One region of the Lentilactobacillus sp. TOM.63 genome, then DNA from elsewhere that is predicted to be linked to it. Evidence: predicted binding sites of a transcription regulator. Region 1 holds the regulator's gene; each other region holds the start of a gene.
The links. The regulator HrcA, encoded in region 1, represses chaperone genes, less so after heat shock. The targets are predictions, from matches to a motif close to TTAGCACTCNNNNNNNNNGAGTGCTAA.
Positions count from the first base shown of each region.

Region 2: a site for HrcA is predicted at 9,308-9,334, ahead of QUF07_RS03850 (Hsp20/alpha crystallin family protein). Genes of this name have one in related genera too.
Region 3: a site for HrcA is predicted at 2,598-2,624, ahead of groES (co-chaperone GroES). Genes of this name have one in related genera too.

Region 1 covers NZ_JAUCAP010000003.1:30,078-41,053, reverse strand. The annotation lists gene infB (translation initiation factor IF-2) at 1-1,489, shown strand, start outside; gene rbfA (30S ribosome-binding factor RbfA) at 1,505-1,858, shown strand; gene truB (tRNA pseudouridine(55) synthase TruB) at 2,071-2,976, shown strand; gene ribF (riboflavin biosynthesis protein RibF) at 2,998-3,954, shown strand; gene hrcA (heat-inducible transcriptional repressor HrcA) at 4,080-5,123, shown strand; gene grpE (nucleotide exchange factor GrpE) at 5,158-5,763, shown strand; gene dnaK (molecular chaperone DnaK) at 5,791-7,662, shown strand; gene dnaJ (molecular chaperone DnaJ) at 7,774-8,922, shown strand; gene lepA (translation elongation factor 4) at 9,039-10,877, shown strand; gene QUF07_RS01030 (hypothetical protein) at 10,944-10,976, opposite strand, start outside.
Region 2 covers NZ_JAUCAP010000012.1:39,563-50,538, reverse strand. The annotation lists gene QUF07_RS03885 (hypothetical protein) at 1-821, shown strand, start outside; gene QUF07_RS03880 (hypothetical protein) at 852-1,664, opposite strand; gene QUF07_RS03875 (gamma-glutamyl-gamma-aminobutyrate hydrolase family protein) at 1,974-2,711, opposite strand; partial or broken gene QUF07_RS03870 (glutamate--cysteine ligase) at 2,832-4,098, opposite strand; gene QUF07_RS03865 (ABC transporter ATP-binding protein) at 4,258-6,009, shown strand; partial or broken gene QUF07_RS03860 (ABC transporter ATP-binding protein) at 6,009-7,801, shown strand; gene QUF07_RS03855 (Hsp20/alpha crystallin family protein) at 8,153-8,587, opposite strand; gene QUF07_RS03850 (Hsp20/alpha crystallin family protein) at 8,744-9,178, opposite strand; gene QUF07_RS03845 (hypothetical protein) at 9,377-10,060, opposite strand; gene QUF07_RS03840 (matrixin family metalloprotease) at 10,243-10,917, shown strand; gene QUF07_RS03835 (VIT1/CCC1 transporter family protein) at 10,921-10,976, opposite strand, start outside.
Region 3 covers NZ_JAUCAP010000002.1:60,851-71,826, forward strand. The annotation lists gene QUF07_RS00815 (ABC-F family ATP-binding cassette domain-containing protein) at 1-1,450, opposite strand, end outside; gene QUF07_RS00820 (redox-sensing transcriptional repressor Rex) at 1,634-2,266, shown strand; gene groES (co-chaperone GroES) at 2,660-2,944, shown strand; gene groL (chaperonin GroEL) at 3,018-4,640, shown strand; gene kimA (potassium transporter KimA) at 4,983-6,824, shown strand; gene QUF07_RS00840 (LrgB family protein) at 7,042-7,794, opposite strand; partial or broken gene QUF07_RS00845 (CidA/LrgA family protein) at 7,810-8,249, opposite strand; gene QUF07_RS00850 (glycosyltransferase family 4 protein) at 8,462-9,553, shown strand; gene QUF07_RS00855 (YigZ family protein) at 9,707-10,375, opposite strand; gene QUF07_RS00860 (ATP-dependent helicase ComFA) at 10,423-10,976, shown strand, end outside.

The DNA of each region.
Region 1 (10,976 bases):
TGTGACAATTATGGGTCACGTTGATCATGGTAAGACCACTTTACTTGATCATTTGCGTCATTCGCATATCACTGCTGGCGAAGCTGGTGGAATTACTCAAGCAATTGGTGCTTACCAAGTTCGCCACGGCGATAACTTGATCACCTTCTTGGATACCCCTGGGCATGCCGCATTTACTGAAATGCGAGCCCGTGGTGCTAACATCACCGATATCACTGTTTTGGTGGTTGCGGCCGACGATGGGGTGATGCCTCAAACAATTGAAGCGATTAACCATGCAAAGGCAGCTAAGACACCAATTATCGTTGCCATTAACAAAATTGATAAGCCGGATGCTAATCCACAGCACGTGACTGATCAATTGATGCAGTATGGCCTTATCCCAGAAGATAATGGTGGTAATACTATTTTTGTTAATATTTCTGCCAAGTTTGGGAAGAATATTGATGAATTGCTTGATATGATCATTCTCGAAGCTGAAATGCTTGAATTGAAGGCCAACCCTGATCAACCAGGGGCAGGTTCTGTAATTGAAGCTCGACTGGATCAAGGCCAAGGACCAGTTGCAACCTTACTTGTTCAGCAAGGGACGTTGCGGGTTGGTGATCCAATTGTTGTTGGTAATACCTTCGGTCGAGTTCGGACAATGACGAACGAACGGGGACGGGATCTGAAAAAGGCCACCCCAGCTACACCAGTTTCCATTACCGGACTAAACGACGTGCCAGAAGCTGGTGATCGATTCGTCGTCTTTGCGGACGAAAAGACCGCTCGTTCAGTTGGTGAGGAACGGGCTAAAGAAGCTCAAGTTGAAGAGCGTCGAAAGACCACCCGAGTAACCTTAGATAGCTTGTTTGATTCCCTCAAGGAAGGGGAAATGAAGGAAGTTGACATTGTCATTAAAGCGGACGTTCAAGGTTCCGTTGAGGCACTTTCTAACAGTCTTCAAAAGATTGAGGTCAAAGGCGTGAAAGTTAACATTATTCATGCGGCTGTTGGCGCGATTAATGAAAGTGATGTCGCTTTGGCTGAAGCAAGTAATGCGATCATCATTGGTTTTAATGTTCGACCAACTCCTCAAGCTAAATCACAAGCTGAAAGTGACCACGTTGACATTCGTCTTCATCAAGTGATCTACAATGCAATTGATGAGGTGGAATCAGCTATGAAAGGGATGCTTGCTCCTACTTACAAGGAAGAAGTTACCGGTCAAGTTGAAGTTCGTGATATCTTTAAGGCTTCTAAAGTCGGAACAATTGCAGGTGGAATGGTTGTTGACGGTTTTGTTGAGAAGAACAGTAAGGTTCGTCTAATTCGGGACGGTGTCGTTGTTTACACTGGTGAATTGAACAGTCTGAAACGCTTTAAAGATGATGTGAATGAAGTTAAACAAGGATTTGAACTTGGTTTAACAATCAAGGACTATAACGATATCAAGGTCGGCGACGTGATCGAGGCCTATGTGATGAAGGAAGTTCCTGTTAAGTAATTCGGAGGTGTTTTCATGGCTCATTATCGCGTTGGTCGATTGGAACAAGAAATTCAAAAAGAAGTTAACGATATTTTGCTCAAACGAGTCCGGGATCCTCGAGTACAGGGAGTGACTTTAACTGGAGTCGAGGTAACCGGTGATCTTCAGCAAGCGACGATCTATTATAGTATTCTCTCCGATAAACCAGAGGATGAACAAACAACTCAGACGGGGCTTGAAAAGGCCGCTGGGCTGATTCGTGGCGAGTTAGGACATCGATTGAGTATTTATAAAACACCTGAAATTAAGTTTGAATTGGATAGTTCAGTTCAATATGGTGATAAGATTGACCAATTGATTAATAAATTGAAGCAACAAGGCGAATAAGAAGTGTCTGAAGAAAAACGTCTTTCGGTTACATAAGAGCTCCTGAATTAAACCCCTGATTTGGGGATTTAGTTCAGGAGCTCTTATGTAATTAATGGCAGTTTTCGCCGTATGATGCTGTTAATAAGATGGCAGTAAGGCCAAAACACGCTATTACCCATGCTGATTTTTATGATATAATTTTACTACATGATTTTATTAGGAGAGAAACAATGGATGGCGTAATTGCTTTATATAAAGAACGCGGAATGACGAGTCATGAATGTGTGAGCTCATTACGAAAAATTTTACACACAAAAAAAGTTGGGCACACTGGCACCTTAGATCCAAATGTTGATGGAGTTCTGCCTATTTGTATTGGCCAGGCAACGAAAATTAGTGAATTGATGATGCAATCAGGTAAAGTCTACCAAGGTGAAATTACGCTAGGAATGGCCTACGATACTGAGGATTTGGATGGAACGTTGATTGCGCAACAGCCGATTGAATCTCCGTTAACATCTGCCCAGATTGATGATGTCTTGGCGAAATTAACAGGCGATATCATGCAAGTGCCACCAATGTATTCCGCAGTTAAAGTGAATGGTCATAAGTTGTATGAATATGCCCGTAAAGGATTAACAATTGACCGTGACCCTCGGCCAATTCACATTGATTATTTTAAACAGCTTAAACCGGCCGCCTATGATCAGGAAAAGCAGACCCAGACGATTTATTTCGAAGTTGGTTGTTCAAAAGGGACCTACGTGAGGACCCTTGCGGTAGATTTCGGCAAACTGATCAACGTTCCCTCAGTAATGACGAATTTAACCCGGATAAAGAGCGGGGGTTTTGATATCTCCCAGTGTGTCACTTTAAAACAGATTCAAGCAGCGGTTGACAACGACAACTTGAAAACGATCTTTCGGCCCCTGGCAGAGGCTTTAGCCGATTATCCTCAATACAGACTTGATGAGAGCCGTTGGGAAATTGTTTCCCATGGTGGTTTTCTGGATCAATCCATCAATCCTGATCACAAGCCCGTTGTTTGTTTAACCTACATGGGAGCAGTCAAAGCCCTGTACAAATTTGATGCTGAGCTTATGAAATATCGTCCCTATAAAATGTTTATCGCGTAAATTAAGAAGGTGTAAATGATTATGAAAATATCTAAACTTCATTATCCACTGGCCGACTCCTTTCATGTCGAAGGAAAGACAGTCGTTGCAATGGGGGTGTTTGACGGCTTCCACAAGGGGCATCAAGAGGTGCTTCAACGAGCCAAAGTAGAGGCGGAAAAAGTGGGAGCTAAGTTCGCAGTCCTCACTTATGACCATCATCCTGCCCTAGTTTATAAAAAAATGGCCGCTCATGAAAAACGTTATTTGACACTACTCGACTACAAGATGGAGTTGTTTGAAAAATTTGGGGTTGATCAAGTCTTTTTGGTTAATTATTCTTATGCATTTCAAAGCCAGCCGCCAGCCCAATTTGTTACGAATTTTATTGATCGTTTTAATGCCGTCGCTGTAGTTGCTGGATTTGACCATACATACGGTGATAAACAAACTGCCACCATGAAAAATCTCCCAAAGTATGCCAACGGGAAATTCAAAGTCATTACCGTTCCTCCAGTTGATAGCGATGGGAAAAAGGTCAGCTCTACCAGAATTCGAATTGAGTTGGATTCCGGTAATATCGATGAAGTCAATGAGTTGCTTGGTCGGCCGTTTCAAACAAAAGGGGTGATCGTCCACGGTGAAGAACGCGGCCGTTTGTTGGGTTATCCCACCGCCAACGTTGAGCATTCAGAATACCAGTGGTTACCCCGAATTGGGATCTATGTTGTGACCGTTGCGATTGCTGGGAAAAAATACCTTGGAATGGCTTCAATCGGCAAGAATGTCACTTTCTCAGATGTCCATCCAATGACCGTCGAAATCAACTTATTGGACTTTGATCAAAATATTTACGGCGAAATTGTGACAGTTGATTGGCTGCATTATCTGCGAGATGAGATTAAATTCCAGACACCAGAGCAATTGATTAACCAACTCGATCAGGATGCCAACGAAACCCGTCAATATTTCAAAGACCATTCCAAGAGTTTGAATTAGCACAATTAGCACTCAAAACAAAATAATGCTAAAAATCGGCCATAATTCCTTGACTAATGTGGAGTGGTTTGTTAAATTATAAATGTGCCTTAGCACTCGAATATATTGAGTGCTAAAAAGAGGTGATTCTGGTGTTAACGGATAGGCAAAAAAATATTCTTCAAATAATCATTCGTGATTATACAAGAACGGGAATGCCAGTTGGTTCCAAGGCATTAGCTTCAGAGTTTCCAACCCATGTCAGTTCTGCGACGGTTAGAAACGATATGGCTGCACTTGAATCAAAGGGCTTGATTACCAAGACACATTTTTCATCAGGCCGGGTACCATCCATTGAAGGTTATCGGTATTATGTGGATAACTTGGTTGAACCGGATCCACTTGATGATAGTGCCGAAGATTTGATTAAGAGCTCTTTTAACAGTGAGTTTAATAGAATTGATGAGATCGTCCAAGAATCTGCGAAGGTTTTGTCTGATTTAACCAATTATATGGCGTTAACATTCAATCCAGAATCAGGCGATGATGTGACGTTGGGTGGCTTTCGACTTGTGAAGCTTGATGACCGACAGGTGATGGCAATTATCGTCACGAATAACGGTCATGTTGTGAATAAGATTTTCCGCCTGGCAAATGTATCGTCTGAGCAGCTGGAAACGATTGTTAACATTATTAATTCCGAATTGGTTGGCAAGCCGTTGCGACAGGTTTTAGAGAAACTCAAGTTCGATATTCCAATGCTAATGACCAAGTATATTCAAACTCCTGAAGGATTTTTGAAGATATTTGGTGAGATGCTTAACGAAGCCGGTAAGGACAAAGTTCACGTTGATGGTGAGTTGAACTTGCTGCGATTTGTCGAGCGTCAAGACGTTGATCGCTTGAAGCCCCTTTATAACTTACTTGGAACCGAGGACACGGTACAAAAAATCATTAATACCAAGTCCAACGACGTTCAGGTTCGGATCGGTGGTGAATTGCGAAACGATCTGTTGAAAGATTACAGTATAATCACTGGAACTTATGATTTAAAGGAGTATGGACACGGGGTCATTGCGGTCATTGGGCCGACAAGGATGCCGTATTCGAAGGTTATTGGCATAGTTGGTGCATTACGAGAGGAACTGACTAAGAAGCTTCTCGGCTACTATGATGATGACCAGGACTAATGCCAGCGATTTGGCAACCTAAGGAGGCGATTGTTTGGCAGAGAATAAGGAAGAATCACTGAATAAGAAGCAGGACCAGCCAAAGGAACAGTCGACTGCCCAACCCAAAGATCAGGCAAAAAATGATCATGAAAAAAAGGTTGCGGCTGACCATTCCAGTAAGAGTGCTGAAGATGTTACCAAGTTGAAGCAGACAGTTGTTCAACTTCAAAAAAAGCTTGATGATATGGAAAATCGATATCTTCGTGCTGAAGCTGATATGAAAAATATTCAGAATCACGCAAAAAAAGAACAAGCTGATTTAATTAAGTATGATGGCCAGCAGTTGGCTCATGACATCCTACCAATTGTTGATAATTTACAACGAGCACTTGCCGTTGAAGTCACTGACGACAATGGGAAACAGCTTAAAAAGGGTGTATCGATGGTTTATGAGCATCTTAACAAAGCACTCAAGGATAATGGTGTGGAGGTTGTTGACGCCCTGAATAAACCATTTGATCCAAAGTTTGAACAGGCTATCCAAACTGCAGATGCGGATGAGGATCATCCTGCTGAAACGGTTGTTCAAGTTCTTCAGGACGGTTACCGTTTGAAGGACCGTGTTTTACGACCAGCAATGGTTGTTGTAGCAAAATAAATCTTTAAAAGAAAAAGAGGATTATCTATGGCAAGTAATAAAATTATCGGTATTGATTTAGGTACCACTAACTCAGCCGTTGCCGTATTGGAAGGCAGCGAGCCTAAAATCATTGCAAACCCTGAAGGAGCCCGAACTACACCATCTGTTGTGGCATTTAAAGATGGCAAGCCTCAGGTTGGTGAAGTTGCTAAGCGTCAAGAGATTACAAACCCTAACACTGTTCGGTCAATTAAGAGTCATATGGGTGAACAAGGTTATACAGTTGATATCGAAGGCAAAAAATATACACCACAGCAAATTTCAGCAATGATTTTGCAGTATATTAAAGATTTCGCAGAAAATTATTTGGGTGACAAAGTGACAGATGCTGTTATCACTGTTCCTGCCTACTTTAATGATGCCCAACGTCAGGCAACCAAGGATGCTGGAAAGATTGCTGGTTTAAATGTTAAGCGAATCATCAACGAACCAACTGCTGCAGCTTTGGCTTACGGCCTTGATAAGCAAGATAAAGATGAAAAGATCTTAGTTTACGACTTAGGTGGTGGTACTTTTGATGTTTCCATCCTTGAATTAGGTGATGGTGTCTTCCAAGTACTTTCAACTAATGGTGATACTCACCTTGGTGGGGATGACTTTGATCGACGGATTATTGATTGGTTGGTTGATAACTTCAAAAAGGAAAATGGAGTTGATCTTTCTAAGGATAAGATGGCTCTTCAACGTTTGAAGGATGCTGCCGAAAAGGCTAAGAAAGACTTGTCAGGTGTGACTGAATCCGAAATTAGCCTGCCATTTATTTCAGCTGGCGATAACGGTCCATTACATTTGCAAACGACTTTGACTCGTGCAAAGTTCAACGAATTGACATCTGACTTGGTTGCAAAGACCAAGGTGCCATTTGACAACGCTCTGAAGGATGCCGGATTACAAACTTCAGACATCGATCAAGTGATCTTAAATGGTGGTTCAACTCGAATCCCAGCTGTTCAAGAAGCCGTTAAGTCATGGACTGGTAAGGAATCTAATCACTCAATTAACCCTGATGAAGCGGTTGCCTTAGGGGCTGCTGTTCAAGGTGGTGTGATTACTGGTGATGTTAAGGATGTTGTTTTGCTTGATGTTACCCCATTGTCACTTGGTATTGAAACCATGGGTGGGGTCTTCACTAAGTTAATTGATCGGAATACAACCATTCCAACTAGTAAGTCACAGGTCTTCTCAACTGCCGCAGATAATCAACCAGCCGTAGATATCCATGTTCTTCAAGGTGAACGACCGATGGCTGCCGATGACAAGACACTGGGTCAATTCCAGTTGACTGACATTCCTGCTGCCCCTAGAGGTGTTCCTCAAATTGAAGTTACCTTTGACATTGACAAGAACGGAATTGTGAACGTTTCTGCCAAGGATAAAGGAACTGGTAAGGAACAAAAGATTACCATCAAAGATTCGTCAGGTCTTTCCGATGATGAAATCAAGAAGATGATGAAGGAAGCCAAGGAAAACGAAGAGGCAGATAAGCAACGTAAGGAATCTGCTGATCTCAATAACGAAGTTGACCAGTTACTCTTCCAGACTGACAAGACCCTTAAGGAAGTTAAAGGTAAGGTTTCCGATGACGAAATTAAGAAGGCCGAAGATGCCCGTGATGCACTTAAGAAAGCTAAGGAAGACAATAACGTTGACGACATGAAGGCTAAGAAAGATGATTTGAACAAGATCGTCCAAGACCTTGCCGTTAAGTTATATCAACAACAAGCGCCAAAAGATGGCGGTGCTCAGGGTGCTCAAACCGGTTCGCAAAGTTCATCTGATGATAACAAAGATGATGGTAAAGGCGGCGACGGTACCGTTGACGGTGACTTCCATGAAGTTCACGATGATAAAAAATAATCTTTGAGATTGTTATTTAGACGAGAAGTCAAGGCCAATCTGGCTTTGGCTTTTTGTTAAAATATGGTATTCTATCAAGGATAAACAATTGATTGAAGATGGGAGTTTCTAATGGCAAGTAAAGATTATTATGATATCCTCGGGGTCTCAAAAGACGCCAGCGACGATGAAATCAAACACGCCTATCGTAAGTTGTCCAAGAAGTGGCACCCTGACATCAACAAGGCTCCTAATGCTGAGGAGAAGTTCAAGGAAATTAACGAAGCATATGAAACGTTAAGTGACCCACAGAAGCGGGCAAACTATGACCAATACGGATCAGCCGATGGTGCTGGTGCCGGATTTGGCGGTGGCGGCGCTGGTGGATTCGGTAATTTCGATGGTGGCGGCGGTTTTGGTTTTGATGATATTTTCAGCCAATTCTTTGGTGGCGGCCAACGGAATGCGGATCCTTCTGCACCAAGGCAGGGCCGCGATCTCCAGTATCAAATGACGCTGGAATTTGAAGAAGCCATTTTTGGTAAGAAGACGGTTATTAAATATAATCGTGAAGCTCAATGTAAGACTTGTGGTGGAACTGGTGCCAAGCCAGGGACCTCACCTGTAACCTGTTCTCGTTGTGGCGGCCGTGGATATGTCACGACTGAAACGAATACGCCGCTCGGCAGAATGCAGTCTCGGCAAACCTGCCCAGTTTGTCATGGAACTGGTAAAGAAATTAAAGAAAAGTGCCCAACCTGTGGTGGTCGTGGTCGAGTTGACGAACGTCATGAATTAGAAGTCAATGTTCCAGCCGGAATCGACGATGGTCAACAAATGCGCCTTCAAGGACAAGGTGAAGCTGGCGAAAATGGCGGCCCTTACGGTGATCTGTACATTGTCTTTAAAGTTAAACCAAGTAAAGACTTTACTCGAGACGGCTCAACTATTTTTGTTGACGAGAAAATCAGTTTTGCCCGTGCTGCTTTAGGTGGCAAGGTCAAAGTGAAAACGGTCCATGGAGATGTTGAATTGAAGATCCCTGCTGGAACGCAAACTGGAACGACGTTTAGATTGAAAGGTAAAGGCGCTCCTCGTCTTCGTGGTAATGGCACTGGTGATGAACGGGTTACGGTGACTGTTACAACCCCTAAGAATTTAAATAAGGACCAAAAAGTTGCTTTGGAAGCATTTGCCAAAGCGAGTGGTGAAAGCCTGGATGGCAAAGGCGGCGGTCATTTTTTTGACAAAATGAAGGATGCTTTTGATAACAAAAAATAGAGGCATTCTAAACTTAAATAAGTGACATTATTTTAAGAGGTTGGTTAAATCCAGCCTCTTAATTGTTATAATGGTTGGTATAAGAGATTTAATGAAGAATGAAAGTGAGATACAACATGGATTTAGAAAAAATGAAGGAACATCAAAAGTATATTCGCAATTTCTCCATCGTTGCTCACATCGACCATGGGAAATCGACACTGGCTGATCGAATTCTCGAAATGACTGATACAGTTGCTAAACGGGACATGAAGGATCAATTGTTGGATAACATGGATCTGGAACGAGAACGGGGTATTACGATCAAGTTGAATGCCGTTGAGTTGACTTATCATGCCAAAGACGGGCATGACTATGAGTTTCATCTAATTGATACCCCTGGACACGTTGACTTCTCATACGAAGTGTCACGAAGTTTGGCGGCCTGTGAAGGGGCTGTTTTGGTCGTCGATGCTGCTCAAGGGGTTGAAGCTCAAACGTTGGCTAACGTTTATTTAGCTATCGATGACAACCTTGAAATTGTTCCGGTGATTAACAAAATTGATTTGCCGTCAGCTGAACCTGAAAAAGTACGAACTGAAATTGAGAATGTCATCGGAATTGACGCATCTGATGCTGTTTTGGCAAGTGCTAAGAAGGGCATTGGAATTGAAGATTTGCTTGAACAAATTGTTCATAAAATACCGGCTCCCGATGGTGATGTGAACGGGCCATTAAAGGCGTTGGTTTTTGACTCAGTTTACGATGACTATCGTGGGGTTGTTTTGAGCGTCCGTCTGTTCGAAGGAACCGTTCAGCCTGGTGACAAGATTCGGATGATGAACAGTGGCAGTGAATATGAAGTAACCGAAGTTGGTGTAAACTCACCCAAGCCGGTTAAACGTGACTACTTGATGTCTGGCGATGTTGGCTACATCACTGCCAGTATTAAGGATATTACTCAAACTCGTGTCGGTGATACGGTTACCAACGCTGACGACCCCGCTGACGAAGCGCTGCCTGGTTATCGGATTATGAATCCAATGGTATACGCCGGACTTTATCCAACCGACAACGCGAAGTTCGACGATTTACGTGAGGCTCTTGAGAAATTAAAACTGAACGATGCTGCGTTGGAATTTGAACCAGAAATTTCTAAGGCGTTGGGGTTTGGCTTTCGCTGTGGCTTTTTGGGCTTGCTTCACATGGATGTTGTTCAGGAACGGTTAGAGCGGGAATTTAATCTTGAGTTAATTACCACCGCGCCGTCAGTTACCTATGAAGTCGATATGACAGATGGTGAAAAGAAAGAAGTTGAAAACCCATCTGAAATGCCCGACGTTTCAGCAATTAAACAGATTTCTGAACCCTATGTGAAAGCAACCATCATGGTGCCTAACGAGTATGTAGGACCTGTCATGGAACTTTGCCAACGCCGCCGGGGTGAATTTGACACAATGGAATACCTCGATGAATACCGGGTAAATGTGATTTATCACATGCCATTGTCAGAAATTATCTTTGATTTCTTTGATAAGTTAAAATCCAGCACTAAGGGATATGCTTCGCTTGATTACGATTTGGAAGACTACAAGCCAAGTGATCTGGTTAAAATTGATATTCTCTTAAACGGCGAACAGGTCGATGCCTTAAGTTTCATTTCACACAGACAGTTTGCGGCCACTCGTGCTCGTGACATCGTTGGCAAATTAAAGAACATCATTCCACGACAAAACTTTGAAATTCCGGTCCAAGCCGCAATTGGGGCAAAGATTATTGCCCGGACCAATATTAAGGCTTATCGAAAAGACGTGACCGCCAAGTTGTATGGTGGTGATCGAACTCGACGGATGAAGTTACTTGAGAAGCAGAAGGCCGGTAAGAAACGGATGAAAGCTGTGGGCAAGGTCGATATCCCACAGGCTGCTTTCATGGCGGTTTTGCAGACTGACGAGGAAGAAAAAGGCGACAAATAGGCGTAAAAAAACGGGATGCGATCATCATGATCTGCTTCCCGTTTTTACTGTCTTATGTTTTTTGAATTACACTGTTGGCTTCTTAGTTAACTTCTGGTT
Region 2 (10,976 bases), on a different contig from region 1:
TGGGGACTGAAAAATATCGGGGTGTCATCTTTTATGATCAGCTTCATTTAATTGATTCAACGGAATATATTGTCAGAAGTCCGTTGGGATTTGGCTATGCCGTTCGAAAATTTTTGACCGTCAGCGCGGCCCCTCAACTTGGCAGTACCAGTGGTGAAATTAAAGTGACCATCGAAATCTCACCAAATCGGTTGCTTAACATTAAAGAAGAGCCCCTGATTGATTTTTTGATCAAGCAACTTCTTCCCTTATTGACCAGCCCCAGACTGGAACAGGTCAGTTTCAAGTTGGATATGCCAATTATTTCTGCCAATTTTCATGCCCAACTTCTTGATGAGGCGGGCGCGATTCAAAAAGTGACGAACACACTGAATGCCGACCTCGAGTATGAAACAACCAGCTTGTATTTTGCCGACCGAGCAAGATCTAGGGAGCTGATCATCACTAATGAATTTCAAAATTTATTAACCACCCAATTATTGAATGGGGATAGCGTTAGTATTTCCTCCCGGGAGGCTCAGTGGTACCAAGATCACGCGGATCAGCGCCAATTTTTAACCCGCATTGCGTTACGAGTCAACCAACCCGCTGCTATTAAACGATTTATGAGAAAGCACGATTGGTTGATGCGCGATATTGTCATCGACTATCGGGATAGCAGTGGCCAACAGCGATTTGAAGGCACAGTGTACGCAACGCATGGCAAAGATTTCAGACGGTCATTTACCCGAATGATTACTTATCGGTTGAAAGCTGCTCAACAAACGCTAAAAAAACTGCCATACTTAACGGATGAAGTATGGCAGAATACGCTAAATTAAATTTAAACGATCAAATATTGGTTTCAAGACTTAATCATCATCATTACCAATCAATGTATAGAAAAGCTTTCCTGCGATTGAATAATAACTCCAGTAACCCGCCCCGTTTTCAGATTTTCTGGTTTGCGGTTTGTGAAGGTTGGTGATTCGCAACCGGTATCGATAGTTGCCGGATTTTTTAATATGAGTGGCGTTGGTACCGCTGACTTTAGTTCGAGTGTACAGATAACGAGAGTTGCCCTTTACCTTGGTGGCGGTGATCTTAGCAGCAGAAGTTGGCTGGTTTAAGAATCCGCTGGTTGGATTAGCTAGCGAACTCGTCGGATGATAACGATAGAATTCCAGATAGCCATCAGTCGTAATCAGGATTTGGTTGGTTTCATAGAAATTGCTGTTGGCGGTTGGAACCTTACCCGCATACAAATCGCCATCGCTATAAGCTAAACGATAGGCTGGCCGCTTAATCCGGGTAAACTGCTTGGTCGAAAAATTACCTTCCGGATCTTGGTTGGCAAGATAGTAACCATTCTTGAGGATTGGTTTCACCACGGCATAGCTCAGGTAACGGATGTTGATATCCATTTGATTCATGCGGCCCTTGCTATCCGTAGTGCCACTGTTTGAACTAATGATTGTATTTGGGGGCAGGACTAAGGTGCGGCTGAGGTAATGCTTAGTCTTGTTAACTAAACCCACTTTGATTTTGACTGCTCTGTTGGTTCGATAGTAACGGTGAACATTCGCATTAATTGCTTTGAGGTTGATAGTGTTGGCGTGAGTGACAGTTGTTGGAATCAACAACAGACTGACGGCCATTAGGATCCCTAATAGAAATCTTTTCATAATAGTAAGCTCCCCTTCGGTTATTTCTGGTAGCTTCAGTTTACGTAAAAGGGTCGCCCTGGTCAAATGTGATGACGGGCGACCCTTTTGAATTGATTGTTTTAATGAGTGCAATTAGGGGTTGGCAATGGAGGTGAATTGTGGCGCCACCAAGCGCATGCCACCCACTTGGTTATGCGCTCTAAACGCGCTCCGACGCCCCTGATTCTTACTGCCTAAGATGGAGTGTGGCCAATAATGAACAAGAGACGTTCATCATTGACCACACTCCATCTTAGGCTCCAGGATCAACCCGGGGCTCGTCGCGCTCTACCTTGTCTTTTCCGCCACTTTTCGGCTTCGATCCACAAAGTCTTTAAACAGCTTCTTTGAATCTTCGTAGTGTTTGTAAATATTTTCAGGATGCCACTGGACTGCCAAGATTTGGTCATTGTCGATCGATTCGACCGCTTCGATTACTTGGTCGTCGGCTCTGGCGGTTACTTTAAGATAGGGGGCAACGTCCTTGACTGCTTGATGATGCCTCGAGTTAACATAGGGCCGGGATCCGATGATGTCGTGTAAGCGGCTGTTTGGATCAACTGTGACATGATGGGAGGGCATATTTCCTGGGGCTTCTTGCGAATGCTTCAAGGTCGCGTGGAGGTCTTGGGATAAATCCTGATAGAGGGTGCCGCCCAGACCAACGTTGATCAGCTGCATACCACGGCAAATACCCATGATGGCCTTGCCGGCAGTGACTGATTGCTTCAACAATTCAATTTCAAATAAGTCGCGTTTGAGATACGTCATACCTAATTTCTGGAAAGGCTCTTCGCCGTAGAAAGTGGGATCGACATCTGCCCCTCCTGGGAAACAGACCCCATCAAACAGGGTCATATAATCGCGGACATCTTCCGGATTCACACTCGGAAAGATAATGGGGATGCCACCGGACTTGACGATTGCTTCAATCGCCGGTCGGGGTGCGAACGCTGCGTTGCGTTCATTAATAACGTTGGTTGCCTCAGCAAGTGTGTCGGCAGGTAATGCGATTCTTGGGCGCAAATAAACCCCTCCTCAATTTTTGATTTTGATTAATGACAATATAAGGTGATCCCTCAAAACTATCCAATGAGTATACTCCAAAAGCATGAAAAATAGGTGAATTTTGCTTTCATATAATGATTATTCCTGCTGCTTATCTTTGTCGGGTTCCCAGCTGCCCTTAAATAGCTCATGTTTGAGCTGATCGGCGGACAGTTTTGTCTTATTTTCGAATCCTTTAAACGGTCTGATTGACTGTAAGGCCGATTCTTGATATCGTTTAGCTCGGCGCATTGCGTATTCGGTTAATGAACCATCTTTTAAATGCGTAATTAACTTGGCACTAGGCGTAGTTAACGGATTTTCAACCCGGTCTTGTAAGTCCTCGATTTCCTCTTGGTATTCGGGGCCTAATTGGATCTTATTGGCGTACATTTCAAGGCTTTGTAAGAATGCTCCGGCACTTGCCTGGTATTTGGAGACATCATTTGGATGTTCCTCAGAAACTTCCTCGTTCAGTGCATCGGCGCGGGTGATGACCCTGCTGACATCTTCGGGGTGCAGACCGGGTGACATGATGAAGTAGCTGGCTAACAATCTGAAGAAACGCAAGGTATTGGTGCGAATGCCCACGGAACTGCTGGGATCCAAATCCAACATTCTTAATTCTAGGTAATTGACGCCGGTTTTTGGTAATTCTTTCAAGTTGGTATTGCCCTTGAAACGGACAGCACCATGAAATTCATAGTCGGAGATCAGCTTACCTTCTTTGACCCCCTGTTCAATGTTGTTGACATATCGTTGAACAGTGGTGTAATCGCCTCGAAATGGATTGCCGAAGCCATGCGAACTCTGACGGATACTGCGAATGGGAGCGGTGGGTCCTTTATCTTTGTCGAAGTAATTCGCTTCTGCAACGGGACTAGCCCCAAATAAATATGTAATAACCCAGCGATAACGGAGAAAACCCTGAGCAATTTTTGCATATAGGTAGTTTGAAAGGGCGACTTTAGAGTCAAAACGGTCTTGCATATTATCATAGACCAAATTAAAAACATGGGGATCGATACTGAGGTTAAGGTGAGCACCACAGGGGGTTCCGGCTGAAAATCCATGGCGTTTAACCCACTCCTTTAGATACGCCTCTTTCTTCGGCCCCATTTTAGCAAGGGGAACCTCGCGCTTGTCCTTTGGCAGGCGGGGTAACGACTTCTGACATCGTTTCCAGAAAATCATTGGTAATCCAAGGATTGGTTTGTTCATCACCGGCAGCAGCAGGATAGGGTTCCTGGCTCAGGTTACTATTTTCGTCTACCCGTTGCATTTCGATTTCCAATCCCATGGTAAAGTCGGAGGTTTTCGCGACGGCTTCATTATCAAATATAAGTTGTCCAATTTCGCTGAACATGGTAATTACCTCCATTGTGTGATTATGAGAATTTCATGATAATTGATGTCAAAATAGTAACACTATAATGACATCATAGCAACGGTAACCGTGTTAACATATCAAATATATGCTAGAATTGTTTTATTTCATTAATTTTTAATTTTAAGAGGTGGAAGTATGAGTATCTTCATCAAATTAGGTTGGTACTTCAAGCAGGAATGGAAAATTTACCTGATTGGCTTATTTGGCCTGCTGTTGACAGCACTAGTCGGGATCGTTCCCCCACGCATTATTGGGGTCTTGGTCGATACGATCCATAATGGCAAATTGTCGAGTCAAAGCCTGCTGGTTTTGCTGGGGATATTGACGTTGGCGGCCTTTGCCCAGTACGGTGCCCGTTATATGTGGCGGACTGCTATTTGGGGCGAAGCGGCTAAGCTGGAAAAAGTCTTCCGAAACCGACTATTTAAACACTACACCGAAATGGATTTGGAATTCTTCCAAAAATATCGGACGGGTGATTTGATGGCTCACGCGACCAATGACTTGTCCGCAATTCAACGGGTGGCCGGCGGTGGCATCCTGCAGTTTGCGGATTCGATGATCACTGGCGGCACTACCTTAATCGCAATGATTACCCTAATTGATTGGCGGCTAACATTAATTGCAATTATTCCGTTTCCATTATTGGCTGTCATGGCTCGATACTTGGGAACTAAGATTCATATTGCCTTCAGAGACTCACAAGCTGCCTTTTCACGCCTCAATAACAAGGCTGAAGAAAGTATCACGGGGATCAAAGTGATCAAAGGCTTAGGGCAGCAGCAAGAAGATATGAATGATTTTAACAACCAGGTTGCCACCACAATCAATATTAACCGGCGGGTTAACCGGCTGGACTCATTATTTGATCCAATGACAACCATGATTATTGCCTTGTCGTACGTGGTCACGATTGTCTATGGCGGTTATTTGGTGACAAATGGTTCGATCACAATTGGGTCATTAGTGTCGTTTGTGTCGTATTTGGCAATGATGGTTTGGCCGATGTTCGCGGTCGGCATGCTGTTTAATACCCTGGAACGAGGGAATGCCAGTTACGACCGGGTAATGGACCTATTGAAACAAAAAAGTGCGATCATTGACGATGCCGATGGTGTGGACAAGGCGCCAAAAGGTGAGATTGACTATCATATTCAGAAGTTCTCCTATCCGGATGATCAGCGGGCGGCCTTGCAGAATATTGATTTTAAGGTGCCTGCAGGTCATACGGTAGGCCTGGTGGGTAAAGTTGGTTCTGGTAAAAGTACAATTTTACGATTGATTTTACGCCAGTTTGATAATTATCAGGGATCCATTCAATTTGGTGGGATTGATATTAAACACTACAAGCTGGATGCGTTGATTCCAGCAATTGGCTATGTTCCTCAAGATACCTTTCTGTTCTCAGATACCATTCGGGAGAATATTCGCTTTGCCCGGCCAGAATCCAGTCAGGCTCAAGTCGAGGAAGCTGCTCAGAAAAGTGACTTATATGAGCAAATTCAGGCCATGCCCGATGGCTACGATACCGCTGTTGGCGAAGAAGGGATTTCTTTGTCCGGTGGCCAGCGACAACGGTTGGCGATTGCTAGAGCGCTGTTAATTAACCCAGAATTGTTAATATTGGATGACGCCTTGTCGGCCGTTGATGCGGAAACCGAAACGCAAATCCTGACTAATTTGCACGCTGAACGGCAAAATAAGACGACGATTATCTCTGCTCACCGGTTGAGTTCAGTGATGAACGCAGATGAAATTTTGGTAATCGATGACGGTCAAATTGTTGAACGGGGCACCCATACTGAATTGATGGCCCGTGGCGGCTGGTATCGGGAAATGTTTGAGCGTCAGGAACTGGAAACGAAAGTCAAGGGAGGTGCGAACTAATGGATAATTTAAAACATCAATCGGCTTGGTCGAAGAGCATTCCGTTTGGTGAACAGCTGCGGATCATTGGCCGATTATTTCGTTATGCCGCCCCTTACAAGTGGTACTTCTATTTTTCCGTAGGGTTTTCGATTGCGGTTGCCGTCGTCAATATTTATTTACCCCGAATTATTCAAGTTTACATGGACAGCCATCTGGTGGTTGGCCAAACCGACTTCCAAATGATGTGGTTCTTTGCGGGCCTTTACTTCTTTGGAATGGTCATGAAGGCGATCATGCAGTTCGTCCAATCCTATTTATATGAAATGGGTGCCGAGTATATGCTCGAAAACACCCGCCGAAAACTGTTTGCGAAACTGCACACTTTGGGGATGCGTTACTTTGATCAGACCCCCAGTGGCTCAATTCTTTCCAGATTGACAAACGATACCATGGCGTTTGCGAATTTTTGGGCCCTGTTTAATAGTTTGATTGTAACGGTTTCTGCGATGGTTTCATCATTTATCGCAATGTACATGGTGGATACTAAGATCTCGCTGTGGCTGCTGGTGTTCATGCCCTTTTTATTTGTGATGGTTTGGTATTACCAGCGGTATAGTACCCGGGTTTACCGGCAGATGCGGGAGCGCTTGAGCCTTTTGAATGCGAAGCTGGCCGAAGGGATCACTGGGATTAGCGTGATCCAACAGTTCCGCCAGGAGAAACGGATTAATCAAGAATTTAATGGGACTAACGATCAGTACTACAATACTCGAAAAGCAATGATTCGGATTAATTCGTTGTTATTGAACCCCATGATTAACCTCTTTTATGCATTAGGAACGGTGCTTGTTTTAGGGATGTTTGGTGTTCGTGGTTTGCACGCCTATGTGGCGGCCGGTGTGATTTACGCGTTTATCACTTATTTGAACAACTTTTACAACCCAATGTCTGAAATGATGGATCGGCTCAGTGATTTTCAAGATGGTGTCGTTGCCGGTTCGCGGGTGTTCCGAATAATGGACGATCAAACCGTCGAACCCCAGCAACATCCGGTTAAGGGTGCAACGATCACTCAGGGAAAGATTGAATTTCGACACGTAACGTTCTCATACGATAACGTCAATCCAGTTCTTCATGATGTGTCGTTTGTCGCAGAACCTGGGCAAACGGTCGCGTTGGTTGGCGAAACTGGTAGTGGAAAAACATCAATCATCAATGTGATGATGCGCTTCTATGAATTTGGTGAGGGTCAAATCTTGCTTGATGACCGCGATATTCGAGATTATCCGATTCAAGAATTACGCAAAAAAATGGGCTTGGTGCTTCAGGAACCCTTTATGTTCTATGGCACGGTGGCCTCAAATATCAGAATGTTTAACGAAAAAATTAGTGATGAAGAAGTTAGAAGTGCAGCCAGTTTGTACAGGCTGATAAATTTATCGAGGACTTGCCACAAAAGTATGATGCCAGGGTGATTGAAAGAGGAGCCAGCTATTCGAGCGGCCAGCGGCAACTCATTTCGTTTGCCAGAACGTTGGTAACGGATCCTAAGATTTTGATTCTAGATGAGGCAACCGCAAACATCGATACGGAAACCGAACAGATTATCCAAACGGGATTGGCAAAGCTTCAGCAGGGCAGAACAACGATTGCAATTGCCCATCGATTGTCAACAATTCAAAATGCTGACCTCATTTTGGTGCTAGATGCCGGCAAGATTGTTGAACGCGGCACTAATGATGAGTTGATGAAGAAACGTGGGTATTATTATGACATGATTAGATTGCAGAATTCGGCACATCTAGACTAGTATGCGTAGCAAAGCGCTTAGAAGCTGGAGTATAAGTCCTCTCGTCCTAAAATCCTGGTTTTGAGGATTTTAGGACGAGAGGACTTATATGCAAGCTTCTGCTTTGCGGAGCATCATTCAACTATGAAGCCAAGACAGAGGGGCTTACATGCAGATTGCTGCTTGGTGGAGCAGTCCTACAATGAGGATTTTAGAATACGGGGACTTATATGCAAGCTTCTGCTTTGCGGAGCATCATTCGACTATGAAGCCAAGCACCCAAACCGTAACCCCATAACAAAAAAGCAAACCAATTCAGAAACGTCTCCGAATTGGTTTGCTTTTTTAGGCCTAATAATTATGGTCAATTAATTACTGAATCTCAATTTGGTTATTGCTATCCTGGCTTTCAGCAGCCTTTGGCAATGTGACTGTCAAGACACCATCGTTAACTTGGGCTGAAATGTTGTCACGATCAACACCAGGTAACTCATATGTTCTTGACATGATGCCATGACTACGTTCGCTGGCAATTACGCGGCCTTGTTCATCCTTCTTTTCGGATTCTTGGGCTTGGTCGATGCTCAATGCCAAATTGTCGTTTTGATATACCAAGTGGATATTCTTCTTATCAATGCCTGGTACATCAACCTTCAAAGTGTAATCCTTGTCATTTTCGGTGATATCGGTCTTCAGGTTACCTTGAACCATGTAATCATTGTCTACATCAGAAGGACTGAAGAAACGACGTGCCATTTGATCAAAGAACGGATCTACATTGAAACGATTCATTAATTCATTTGCCATAATACCAATCTCCTTTGTTGCATGAATTAACAAGCGTCAAAGGTGGTGAAACGAGAATCGTTCTCGTTCCCCCAAAACACAAAGCTTTTTAAAAAGTTTCAAAAACGATGACCCAAATAAACAACCACCCACACCTAGTTAACAGCTGGTTAGTAATTATTGAATCTCAATATGACCATTATCTTGATCACTGTTGGTTAACTTTGGTAAAGTAACATTTAAAACACCATCGCTAACTTGGGCTGAAATGTTGTCCTTGTCAACACCAGGCAATTGATAGCTACGTGACATAACACCGTGACTACGTTCGCTGGCGATTACCCGGCCGTTCTCATCTTTTTGTTCGGTTGAATGTTCTTGATTAATGTAGAGTGATAAAACACCATCTTGATAAGCCAAACGAATGTTGTTCTTATCAATTCCTGGGACATCAACCTTCAACGAATAATCCTTGTCGGTTTCTTTAATGTCAGTCTTGAGGTTACCGAAATCACTGTAATCCTTGTCAAAATCACTTGGGCTGAAGAAACGATGTGCCATACGATCAAAGAACGGATCCAAATCAAAACGATTCATTAATTCATTTGCCATAATACCAATCTCCTTATTATCGGAATTAATATTCAAGGTACTGGGAAACGATCTCTTTGAACCACTCTTTTTCGTTCCTCTTTACCTTTCATCTTCTATATTAATCACCTGATAAAAAAATGCCAGCATTTAGCACTCAAAAGTAAAGAGTGCTAAAGCTGACATTCTTTGTTGGCAATTGTGACTATCTAAAGGCCTTCACCAATTGCTTGATATACTTATCAGTATTGGTTTGAATGGCTTCTTGTTCCTGCTTTTGAACTGCAGGATCTGTTGCAGGGTCCTTAACGTTTTTACCTTCAGCTTTTGCTTTTTGGTAAGCTTGTTGGAGGTTTTGATCATATTGCTGCTTGAATTCTTTTTCCAGTGCTGGTTGAGAAAACTTGTTGGCAAGTGAATTGGCAGGGCTCTTCTTTGTTCGGTAGAAGGTATACTTCTTCCCTTTATTGCTTGGCAGTGCCCATTGCCTGACTTAGAAATCTTAACCTGATATTTGTTGGTACTTAATTTGTAGAGATTAAAACTGTAAGTCGTCTTGGTTAGCTTGCTTTTGCTGGTGATTTGACGATAGTTGGCAGTGAAGGTTCGTTTGTTTTTGCTGATCTTGTTGCCAACTGGGATCCCCGTTGTAAACTTGGGTGTCTTGAAATCGCCAATAATCATCATTGTTTGCACCCCATTACTGGTTTTGATATTCTTCCAGTGGAAGGCAACCCCGACCTTTGAATTGTAGAAGTAACCGCTGGGACCGCTAATTTCAGAACTGGCAAATGTATTGGCTGCGTGTGCGGTTGCGGCGGTGGTTGAACCAGCCAATGCCAATCCAAACGATACGGCTGCCGTGGCGACTGTTGCGGTAATCAATTTAAAAGCTTTATTCATGAACAATTCCTCTTTCCCTGAAGTGAGCTGATCCAAGCGATAATGTTGAATGAGCCAAAATGTGACTAAATTCGCTAATTCGATCTAACATAACTATACAATAGTTTAATCAATAGCCGCAAATAGATAATCTGAAAGTTTGCCTATTGTCATGCAATGACAGCTGAGGGGAGAGAAAAACATTGACTCATTCAAAAAGATTCTGGGTCCAAATTGTTAAAGGGCTGCTTGTGATTTTCTCGGTTATCGGCGTGATTTGGGCGTTTAATGTGAGCTTGGCTCCCGGAACCATCCACCAATCTACGACACCGATCGAAAATCCGGACACTGATCCAAAGCCGTCGTACAGTCCCCAAAAGGATTATCACTGGCCCACGACCCAGATCCCTTATTATATTAAAACGACAACCTCCCGCCACTACGCTAAGGTGTGGCGAAAAGCTGTCGCTGCTTGGAACGATGTGAAAGTTGTTCAGCTAATCCCAGCTCATCATGAAAATGACGCTGAAATTATCCTTGGTGCCAAAGCCAACTACAAGGAAGAACCAGATGGCTGGGCTGTAGCTGAAGGAGTGGTGATGGGCTACACTATTCAACGGTTTAGCGATTCTGGCGCGCCGTTGTTTGCTGGCTATAATGAAAGTTACCTGATAACTGGGGCAATGACCCGAATGAATTACAAGACCGTTAACCAGCAAGCCAGTGTTGCCATGCATGAACTTGGTCATGATTTGGGACTGGGTCACAGTCAAAATAATCAGTCGATTATGCAGGAAGCTGCCCCAACATTGTATGATCAAATTCCGCAAGTTGATGCCAATCATTTGGCTCAGCTCTATGCGGGAGTCCCGAAATAGGCACTAGGCCTGAAGCAACATTCCTAACGAATAGTGAATGATCATCGTGATAATGCCGA
Region 3 (10,976 bases), on a different contig from region 1:
CTTCTCGGCTATCGATATCCAAATGGTTAGTTGGTTCATCTAAAATGAGAAAGTTATTGTGTTGCATTGCCAACTTTGTGAGCAAGAGACGGGCTTTTTCACCACCTGAAAGGTCATGGACCATCTTGGCAACGTCATCACCGGAAAACAAGAAGCTTCCTAAAATGCTTCTGATATCGCCTTCGGGGGTCATTGGGTGATCATCCCATAACTCGCTTAACACTGTTTTATTGCCATGTAAGGATGCCTGCTCTTGATCATAATACCCAGTGTCGACACCTGTACCAAAATACGCTTGACCCTTAATGAATGGAATGATTCCTAAAATACTTTTGAGCAGGGTAGATTTACCAACGCCGTTTGGACCAACAATCGCAATTGCTTGGTGGCGTTTGATATCCAAATTAATGGGTTCCGACAGAATGGCCGTGTATCCAACCGCAGCGTTTGTGACGTTCAAAACGTTATTGCCACTTTTGGATTTTGGAGTGAATTGGAACCGAGCCGTTTTTGAATCAGCGGTTGGTTTGTTAATCCGCTTCATTTTTTCCAATTGTTTTCGTCGTGCTTGAGCTTGCTTGGTGGTTGACGCCCGAACGATATTTTTGTCAACGAAAGTCTGTAGCTTCTCAATTTGGGCCTGCTGTTTTTCATATTCTTTCCACTGTTGAGAAACCCGTTCTTCCTTTTTCTTTGTATAATCTGTGTAATTGCCGGTAAAGTGCAATAAGGTACCATTAGCCAATTCATAGACTTCATTGACGATACGATCCAGGAAGTAACGGTCATGTGAAATGATTAAGAGCGCGCCACTATAATTCTGGATGTACCCTTCCAACCAAGTAATGGTTTCAACGTCCAAATGGTTGGTCGGCTCATCGAGTATCAGTAATTCTGGTTTTTCCAAGAGGAGCTTCGCCAGGGCAAGTTGGGTCTTTTGACCGCCAGACAATTCGTTGATTGGCCGATCATAATCAGCTTGACCAAATCCAAAGCCGTGAAGGACGCCTCTGATTTCTGCATCGTAACCATAACCGTTGTGCTGTTCAAAATCCGCCCGAATATTATCATATTGTGATGAAATTTGGGCATATTCCTCGGAAGCTGGGTCAATCGAGGGATCACTCATCTGCGCCTCTAATTCGTGAATCTTTCGTTCTTGTTGTTTAAATTTGGCGAAGACGGCGGCCATTTCATCATAAATTGATTTATCGGAATCTAGGCCAGTGTCTTGTGCCAAGTAACCAATGCTCAGATTCTTTTTGGTCACAATTTGGCCACCATCGAGCGATTGTTCACCGATTATCATTTTGACTAAGGTGGATTTTCCGGCGCCGTTTCGGCCCACCAAAGCAATTCGACTTTTTTCTTGGACGGCCATATTCACATTCGAAAAGATTTCTTCCCCGTTAAATCGTTTGGTTAAATCTTGGGCTTGTAAAATTATCAATTCAGCGGCCACCTTTCTGTAGTTAACAGTATATAATTTTATCATATTATCTGGTTTTACAATAATAGTTTGTAAGTATTACTTGAAATACATTTCACAAGGTGGCATTATATGATAGAATAATAAATAAAGATGGGTTCACAAAGTTTTGAATTTTTAAAATAGGTTTTACAGGAGGAAATTTTGACAGCCGAAAACATTCCAAAGGCGACCGCGAAACGATTGCCAATTTATTATCGATATTTAAATATTTTACACGATACCGGAAAACAACGGATCTCTTCTACCGAGTTGGCAGAAGCGGTTCAGGTGGATTCTGCCACCATTCGCCGAGACTTTTCATATTTTGGCGCATTGGGTAAACGGGGTTATGGTTATGATGTCGATAGCCTACTGAACTTCTTTAAGCAGATCTTGAACCAGGAACACCTGACCAACGTTGCTTTGATTGGTGTTGGTAACTTGGGCCACGCGCTGTTAAACTTTAATTTTCACAAAGATAGCAACGTACGGATTTCTGCGGCATTTGATACGAATGGAACGATCATTAATACCATTGAGGATGGGGTACCAGTCTATCCAATCTCAGAGCTTGCCAGCCAGCTGCATGAACAACAAATTCAGGTTGTGATCCTGACAGTGCCATCATCTGCAGCCCAAGAAGTTGCAGCGGATGCGGTAGCTGGGGGCGTAAAAGGGATCTTGAATTTCACCCCAATCCGAATCTCAGTACCTGATAATGTGCTGGTTCAAAACGTCGATTTGACCAATGAACTACAGACGTTGATTTACTTTATCGATAACTTTGGAAAGTAGTTTCCTGCGACTTTACCTCGATTGAAAAACACGATTAATGTGTGGATAAGTCGAAGTTAAAGCTCGGGTTGAATTTAAATAAAGTGCCTCGCGATGAACGTTTCTTGTTCACGGCGAGGCGCTTTATTTGATTTATAAGAGTGCAAGATGTGTCTAAATATGGGTATTGGTTTATTTAAAGTAGGGGATGATTCAAAAATAGAGCAATTAGGCGATGATTTAAATCCCTGCCACAAACCCTGGTATAATCCCAATCCAGGCATGATATCCTGAACATTTTCTAATAAATCCTTGCAATTAGATCAAAAAAATAATATATTATAAACAGTGATTAGCACTTCTGTCATTCAAGTGCTAATGATGCTAAAAATAGTTGTAAATGGAGGGACTAACGTGTTAAAACCATTAGGCGATCGTGTAATTATCGAAACAGAAAAAGAAGAAGAAAAGTCGGTAGGCGGTATCGTATTAGCAGATAATGCTAAGAAGAAGCCACAAGCCGGTACAGTTGTTGCCGTAGGTGATGGCCGAGTTTTGGACAATGGTCAAAAGGTTGCGCCAGTTGTAAAAAAGGGCGACAAGGTAATGTTCGATAAGTACGCAGGTACTGAGATCGAGGACAACGATAAATCCTATCTAGTTTTACATGAAAAAGATATTGTCGCAGTTGTTGAATAAACTTTTTGCGAAATAATCAGCATCATTAATTTATATAATAAATCAAAAATACATTTTTGAGGTGAAATTTGTAATGGCTAAACAAGTTAAGTTTTCTGAAGATGCCCGCGGCGCAATGCTCAAGGGTGTTGATAAATTAGCAGACACAGTTAAAGCAACATTAGGACCAAAAGGCCGCAACGTTGTTTTGGAACAATCAGCAGGCAACCCAACGATCACAAATGATGGTGTTACAATTGCAAAGGCAATCGAATTGCCAGATCATTTTGAAAACATGGGTGCCAAATTAGTTTCTGAAGTTGCGTCAAAGACCAATGATGTTGCCGGTGATGGTACCACTACTGCAACTGTTTTGACACAAGCAATTGTAAATGAAGGTATGAAGAACGTCACTGCTGGTGCTAACCCTGTTGGCATTCGCCGTGGAATCGAAAAAGCAACCAAGGCTGCCGTTGATGGTCTTCACAAGATGTCACATGACGTGAAGACAAAAGATGATATTGCTCAGATTGCTTCAATTTCATCAGCTAACACCGAAGTTGGTAGTTTGATTGCTGACGCAATGGAAAAAGTTGGCCACGATGGTGTTATTACCATTGAAGAGTCGCGTGGTGTTGAAACGAGCTTGGATGTTGTTGAAGGAATGCAATTTGACCGTGGCTACATGTCACAATACATGGTAACCGATAACGACAAAATGGAAGCCGATCTCGACAATCCATATATTTTGGTTACCGACAAGAAGATTACCAATATTCAAGACATTTTGCCATTGTTGCAAAAGATTGTTGAACAAGGTCGTTCACTTTTGATTATTGCCGATGATATTGGTGGTGAAGCATTACCAACACTTGTATTGAACAAGATGCGGGGAACCTTCAATGTTGTTGCCGTTAAGGCCCCAGGATTTGGTGATCGTCGTAAGGAACAACTCCAAGATATCGCCATTTTGACTGGTGCAACGGTTATCACTGATGATCTTGGTTTGAACTTGAAGGACGCAACGCTTGAACAATTAGGCCAAGCAAACAAGATTAACGTTACGAAGGATTCAACCACAATCGTTGACGGTTCAGGTGCCAAGGATGCAATCAGTCAACGAGTTTCAGAAATTAAGACTCAGATTGAAAAGACTACTTCTGACTTTGACCGTGACAAGTTAAAGGAACGTTTGGCTAAGTTATCAGGTGGGGTTGCCGTTGTTCGGGTTGGTGCCGCTACCGAAACTGAATTGAAAGAAAAGAAGTACCGAATTGAAGATGCTTTGAATGCAACCCGTGCCGCTGTTGAAGAAGGCTTCGTCCCTGGTGGTGGAACTGCTTTGATCAATGTCATTCCAGACATCGAAAAATTGGACGAATCAGCCGATGGTGACGAGCAAACTGGTATTAACATTGTTCGCCGGGCACTTGAAGAACCTGTTCGTCAAATTGCTGAAAATGCCGGTGTTGAAGGCTCAGTAATCGTTGAACAACTCAAAGATGAAAAATCCGGAATTGGTTACAACGCAGCCAATGGTAAATTTGAAGATATGATCAAAGACGGTATCGTTGATCCTACCAAAGTTACCCGTTCAGCCCTTCAAAACGCTGCATCTGTTTCAGCCTTGTTGTTGACGACTGAAGCTGTTGTTGCTGACGAACCAAAGAAGGATGCACCAGCTGCTCCAATGCCAACTCCAGGAATGGGAATGTAATTTAGGCATTCAGACAGATTAATCATTTAAAATAACTTAACGGAGTCGGACGACGAATGAATTCAGTTTGTCGGCCGGCTTTTTGTATGGCTAACGATTAGTCGTTAGGTGACTGGAAAACTAACCATTTCAACGGTTATAAAATATACCCGGTTAACCTAATATAACGACTGTTTCGAAAAACATTAACTAACGAGGTTGTCGCAGTCATTTTTGTGTTGTATGGTGTATTTACGTGTTATCTTACTACTGCATAACAAGACTTGTTTTTGCTACCAAGAAGGACTATTATTTTATGGTTCACTACGAGTGGTAGATTTATATTAAAAGGAGTAACTATTTATGTGGCGATATTTAAAACGGTTTTTAATTGGGAAACCGCTAAAAACCACTGATGAGGGTGGCCAATCCCTGACAAAGTTTAAGGCACTGGCATTATTATCTTCCGATGCCCTTTCGTCAGTGGCTTATGGTACCGAACAGATCACAACAATTCTGATCACTTTATCAGCTGCAGCCCTGATGTACCAAATCTGGGTTGCTGCACTTGTTTTGGTACTCTTAGCTGCCATTACGCTTTCTTACCAACAGATTATTCACGCATATCCATCTGGTGGTGGGGCGTATGTTGTTGCCAGCACTAACTGGGGTGAACGAGCGGGGCTCATTGCCGGTGGTTCACTGTTGGTTGATTACATGCTGACTGTGGCCGTATCCACAACATCTGCGACTGAAGCAATTACTTCAGCGATCCCGTCTCTTTATTCTCATCAAGTATTGATTTCTTGTTTGATTGTAGTTGCAATTATGCTGCTTAATTTGAGAGGAATTCGTGAATCAGCTTCATTTCTGACCTTGCCCGTTTATCTTTTCATTGTGATGATTATCGGGATGGTTATTTATGGTGGTTACAATATTGCCACTGGAAACATCCAGTATCATGCCGCTGCTCATATTGGCGCACCGGTTGAAGGTATGACCCTGATTCTGTTTTTCAGAGCTTTCTCATCTGGTTCATCTTCCTTGACTGGTGTTGAAGCGATTAGTAATGCTGTTCCGAATTTCAAGTCACCAAAGAGTAAAAATGCTTCCGCAACATTAGCCATCATGGCAACCATCTTGGCGTGCTTCTTTGGCGGTATTACCTATATGAGTTACTACATGGGTGTTATTCCTAATAGCCATGAAACGGTGCTTTCCCAGATCGGTGTTAATGTCTTCGGTCATGGCATTGTTTACTACCTGCTACAGTTATCAACTGCGATGATTTTGGCTGTTGCCGCAAATACTGGTTTTTCAGCCTTTCCAATTCTTGCTTATAATTTGGCTAAAGATAAGTTTTTACCCCACGCATACCTCGATAAAGGGGACCGGCTCGGTTATTCAAACGGGATTATTTCGTTGGCCGTTGGCGCCATTGTGTTAATTCAAATCTTTGGTGGCCGAACCAATTCTTTAATTCCACTGTATGCTGTCGGTGTGTTCATTCCGTTCACGTTATCTCAATCCGGAATGATTATTCACTGGTATCATAATCGCGGGAAAAATTGGCAACTTAAGTCGGTCATTAACTTTGTTGGGGCCTTCATTTCATTAGCCTTGGTAACGTGTTTATTCTTATTAAGGTTTCCAAACGTCTGGCCGTATCTGATCGTGATGCCGATTTTGATTCACATTTTTTACAAGATTAATCGGCATTACAAACGAGTGGCCGAACAGTTGCGCGTGATTGAAGATAATACCGAAATTACCGCAACTCATCATTTTGATGGTTCGACGGTGGTTGTTTTGGTTGGCGGTGTTACCCGAGTAACTGCCAATGCAATTAGCTATGCCCAGTCAATCGGGGACTACGTGATTGCCATGCACGTTTCCTTTGATTCCAATCCTGAGAAGGAACATAAGACGTCCGAGGAATTTAAAAAAGAATTTCCAGATGTCCGGTTCGTTGATATCCATTCATCCTATCGTTCGATCGCCCAACCAACATTACGATTTTGCGATGTGATTGCTAAACGAGCCGCAGATCGAAACTATTCGACAACTGTTTTGGTTCCACAATTTGTACCCCGTCACCGCTGGGAAAACATTTTGCATAACCAAACCAGTCTGCGCCTGCGAACCATTTTGAATTCACGGCAAAATATTATTATTTCGACCTATAACTATCATTTGCGTGAGTAGTGTCAGAGGGTGGAATCGAACAGTTGGCAGCCAATGTACAAGTTGTTGATTTGTCTCACAACCTTGTTCTTGGATTGTGGCGAATAGTCTTGTGGGCAGCTGGTTGTTTGGTGAAACATCTTTTGACCATGACACGATAAAAAATAGTTGGTACCAATTAAAAACGAGCGCCTCTCCATGATGAAGAGGTGCTCATTTTCGTTAGCCGGTTGAATCGCTATGGTGTGATCCCCACCAAGTTGGTAAACACTGGGACAATCAGATCCACCACAATTGAGATTAACACAAACGCTACTGAAGCCATTGATCCGGTCACGGATCCGAGTTGTAGCGCTTTGGCGGAACCCACGGCATGACCGGCTGAACCTAGGCTGAGACCTTGACTAATTGGTTCGGTCAGTCGAAATGCTTTCAGAAGAAAGTTAGCCAAAGCGTAAATAATCACTGCATTGACGATGCAGGCCATCGCGGTGATTGCTGAGTTGCCGCCAATCGCTTCTGCAATTGGCATTGCAAAGGCCGTAGTGGCCGCTTGTGGGAGGAGTGACGCAATCCCAGCATCACTTAAACCGAAGAGCTTATAGACCCAATAAATGCCAAAGAGGGCAATGACCAGACCAATTGTGAGTGAAAGGCCAATTTCTAACCAAAATCGTTTAATAATATCATTTCGTTTGTATAAGGGCACCGCAAACGCGATTGTTGCCGGCGTTAAAAACCAAAACAAGATGTCGCCGCCTGGTTTATAGGCATGCCTGTATAACCAGGCAACGTCAATTGAAAATGTTTTGGCCATCAGCCACAGGCTGAAGATGCCGAGAACCATTCCAACGAATAACGGCTGGAATAAGAAAAAACCATTGGTAATCTTGAATAGCCATATGCCAATTAGATACACAAAAATGGATAAGCTAATGCCAAAAACTGGGGTTCCAAAAAAATCCATGATGTTAAGTTGAACTGCCGTCATCCTGCTCACCACCCATCAAATTTCTTCCACGGAAACGTCGGTATGAAAAATCACTTGCTTGAGCCAAATGAAGAAAGAGGCGGTGTAGGCAACGACGACCAATAGAAGGATGGTTGAGAGGATAATTACCAGGATTAATTGAAGCCCCTGTTCTTTCATGATATCTAACGATGCCGCTAGCTGAATACCCGATGGACAAATAAAAAAGAGATAAAGCCAATCATTGAAGTCGCAAATTTTTCTACCCATTCCAATTTGATGATATGCAGCGTGAGTAACGTGTATAAAACAATTAAACCAATCACTGGTGTCGGAACGGGAAATTCAGGTGGAAAAAGTGGCGATATTAAGCTTGAAACAAACAAAATTGCCGCAAAAATGCCCATTTGAACTAAAAAGGGTGCGTCTTTTTGAGGCCCAAGAGATGGTTGTGTGTTTCTGATTCTGCTTTTCATAGAAATGTCTCCTTTACTTGTGAATTTAAGTTCGCGAAAGCGTTAACACCTACAATTTAAATGTAGTTTAACTTGTGAACGGAAACAATGTTCAATATGAACAGATTTTATAATGTGATTGGCTGAACAGGCAATGATGGCTTGTTTTTATCAATTGGCGTTTGTATAATTGATTTAATAATCCATGTTAGGAATTAAGTGAGGTTACAAATTTGAAATTCGAAATCATTGTGTCATTGTTCGCTACCATGATTCTTTCTGCGATATTAACCCCATTTATTCGCAAATTGGCGTTTGCTGTTGGTGCTGAGGATCGACCAAACAAACGCCGAGTCAATAAAATTCCAATGCCAACAATTGGTGGGTTGGCCATTTTTATTTCATACACATTTTGCACGATGTTTCTGTTAAGAAATCAGTTTCCAACTAAAATTTTGTGGGGTGTTTATGGCGGCGAAACGATTATTATTTTAACCGGAATTATCGATGATATCTTTGAATTAAAGCCACGGCAAAAAGTCTTAGGCATTTCCCTTGCTGCACTGTGGGTTTATTTTGCTGCCGGAGTCAAAATGACAACGATTACTTTGCCATTTTTTACGATTCATTTGGGTTGGATGAGCTTGCCAATTACTTGGATCTGGATTTTGGCAATTACCAATGCTGTCAATTTGATTGATGGCTTGGATGGCTTGGCTACGGGGGTTGCAATCATTGCGTTGACAACGATGGGAATTACCGGGATGTTCTTCTTGAACGTTGGTAACATCTTCGTGTCGATCATGATTTTTGCGTTGGTGGCTTCATGTGTTGGCTTTTTGCCATACAACTTTTTCCCGGCTCGAATCTATCTTGGTGATACCGGGGCTTTATTTATTGGTTTTATGATGTCCGTCTTCTCATTATTTGGGTTGAAAAATGCCACCTTTATCACGTTATTAATCCCTGTAATGATTTTAGGCGTTCCCATTACCGACACCGTATTTGCGATTTTTAGACGACTGCTTAATAAGGAACCCATTTCTCATGCTGATAAACGCCATTTGCACCATCGATTGATGCAAATCGGGTTAACGCACCGACAGACAGTTCTGGTTATTTATGGGATTGCGTTGATTTTCTCGTTCATCTCATTACTTTACCCAATTTCACCACTATGGGGATCAATTCTTTTGACGATTGCCGTGTTGATTGGACTGGAGCTTTTCGTCGAAACGATTGGTTTGGTGGGCGAAGACCGGCAGCCGTTGTTGAATGGAATCAAGAAATTAGTGAAGGACACGACGAGTAAGGATAATCGATAAGATCATTACATATTCGGCAAAACGCCACGGGCCCACTAATCAATTAAATGATATTTAGAACACAAAAGGGTCGGAGCAAAACGGTAAGTTTTGTCCCGGCCCTTGCTCCTACGCTCTGGTTCAAATCGGCTAAGGTCTCCGATTATTCTCAATTCATGATTCGTTTTCTTCTTGTTGCCGTTCTTCTCGTGAGAATGGCAATTCGAAGACTTTATTTTGACCACTGGAATAATCAAATTGATTACTTAACAGGTCTTTTAATTTTTGAATAAAGGGTGGAATATTCGCTTGTTCAACCGCAATAGTAACCTTGATCTTGTCTGTGTAGCCCACGTCTTCAATAGGGACGTCATGGGTTGAAAGAAAATACTTTAATTTATCAAATTGATTATAATCGATCGTCAAGAATAGTTCTTTTTTCGTCACTAAATTAACGATGCCCAATTGATCAATTGTGGTTGACGTCGCGTTACTATATGCTCGAATTAAACCGCCGGCACCCAATTTAATCCCACCAAAGTAGCGAGTGACCACAGCAATCACATTGTGGAGCTCATTTTTTTTGAGCACTTCTAAAATTGGCACTCCAGCGGTTCCGGAAGGTTCGCCATTATCGCTTTCCAGCTGAATTTGATCGGTATCACCGAGCATGTAAGCGAAGCAATTGTGGTTGGCCTTTTCATTTGTCTTCGTGATCGTTTGAATAAAATGTTTGGCTTGGCCTTCGGACGTAATCCGTTCCATCGAGCAGATGAATCGAGACTTTTTGATATCAATTTCATGAGATCCCGATGTTTTAATTGTTAAATAAGTTGCTTTCAAAAAAATCCTCCTGAATAATTCGTATTTAAATAGTGAGGTGAAGTTCTATGATTAATCATATATCAGACTTGTACGGACGCCAAATAAGTTCTGCTGAACTGTCGGCAGCGATCTTGGAATTACCGGAAGTCAAACGACGGCCTGCAATTCAATTAAAGCCTAGCTTGATGTGCTCAAGGTGTGGTTCCCGACTCAAACGAAGTCAAGCTAACCTGCCAAACGGTCAATATTATTGCTATGTCTGCATCCAAATGAAGCGAATGGATACGCTGCATGATTTGGCGTTTGTTGATGAGCCCAATCAATTTACCAAAGTTTCCGATGCCTTGTCGTGGGAAGGCCAATTAACGCCTTTGCAGGCAGAATGTGCGGAACAGGTCGTGCGCATTTTTAAAAAGCGTCAGCATCACCTTTTGTGGGCGGTGACCGGAGCAGGGAAAACAGGGATGCTGTTTAAAGGTATTGAGTGGGCGGTTCGTTATGGAAAACGGATTTGTATTGCTTCTCCGCGAGTCGACGTTTGTATTGAATTGTTTCCACGAATTCAGGCGGCCTTTGCCAAAACGTCGATTGTACTGCTTCATGGCAAAAGCGAACAGCC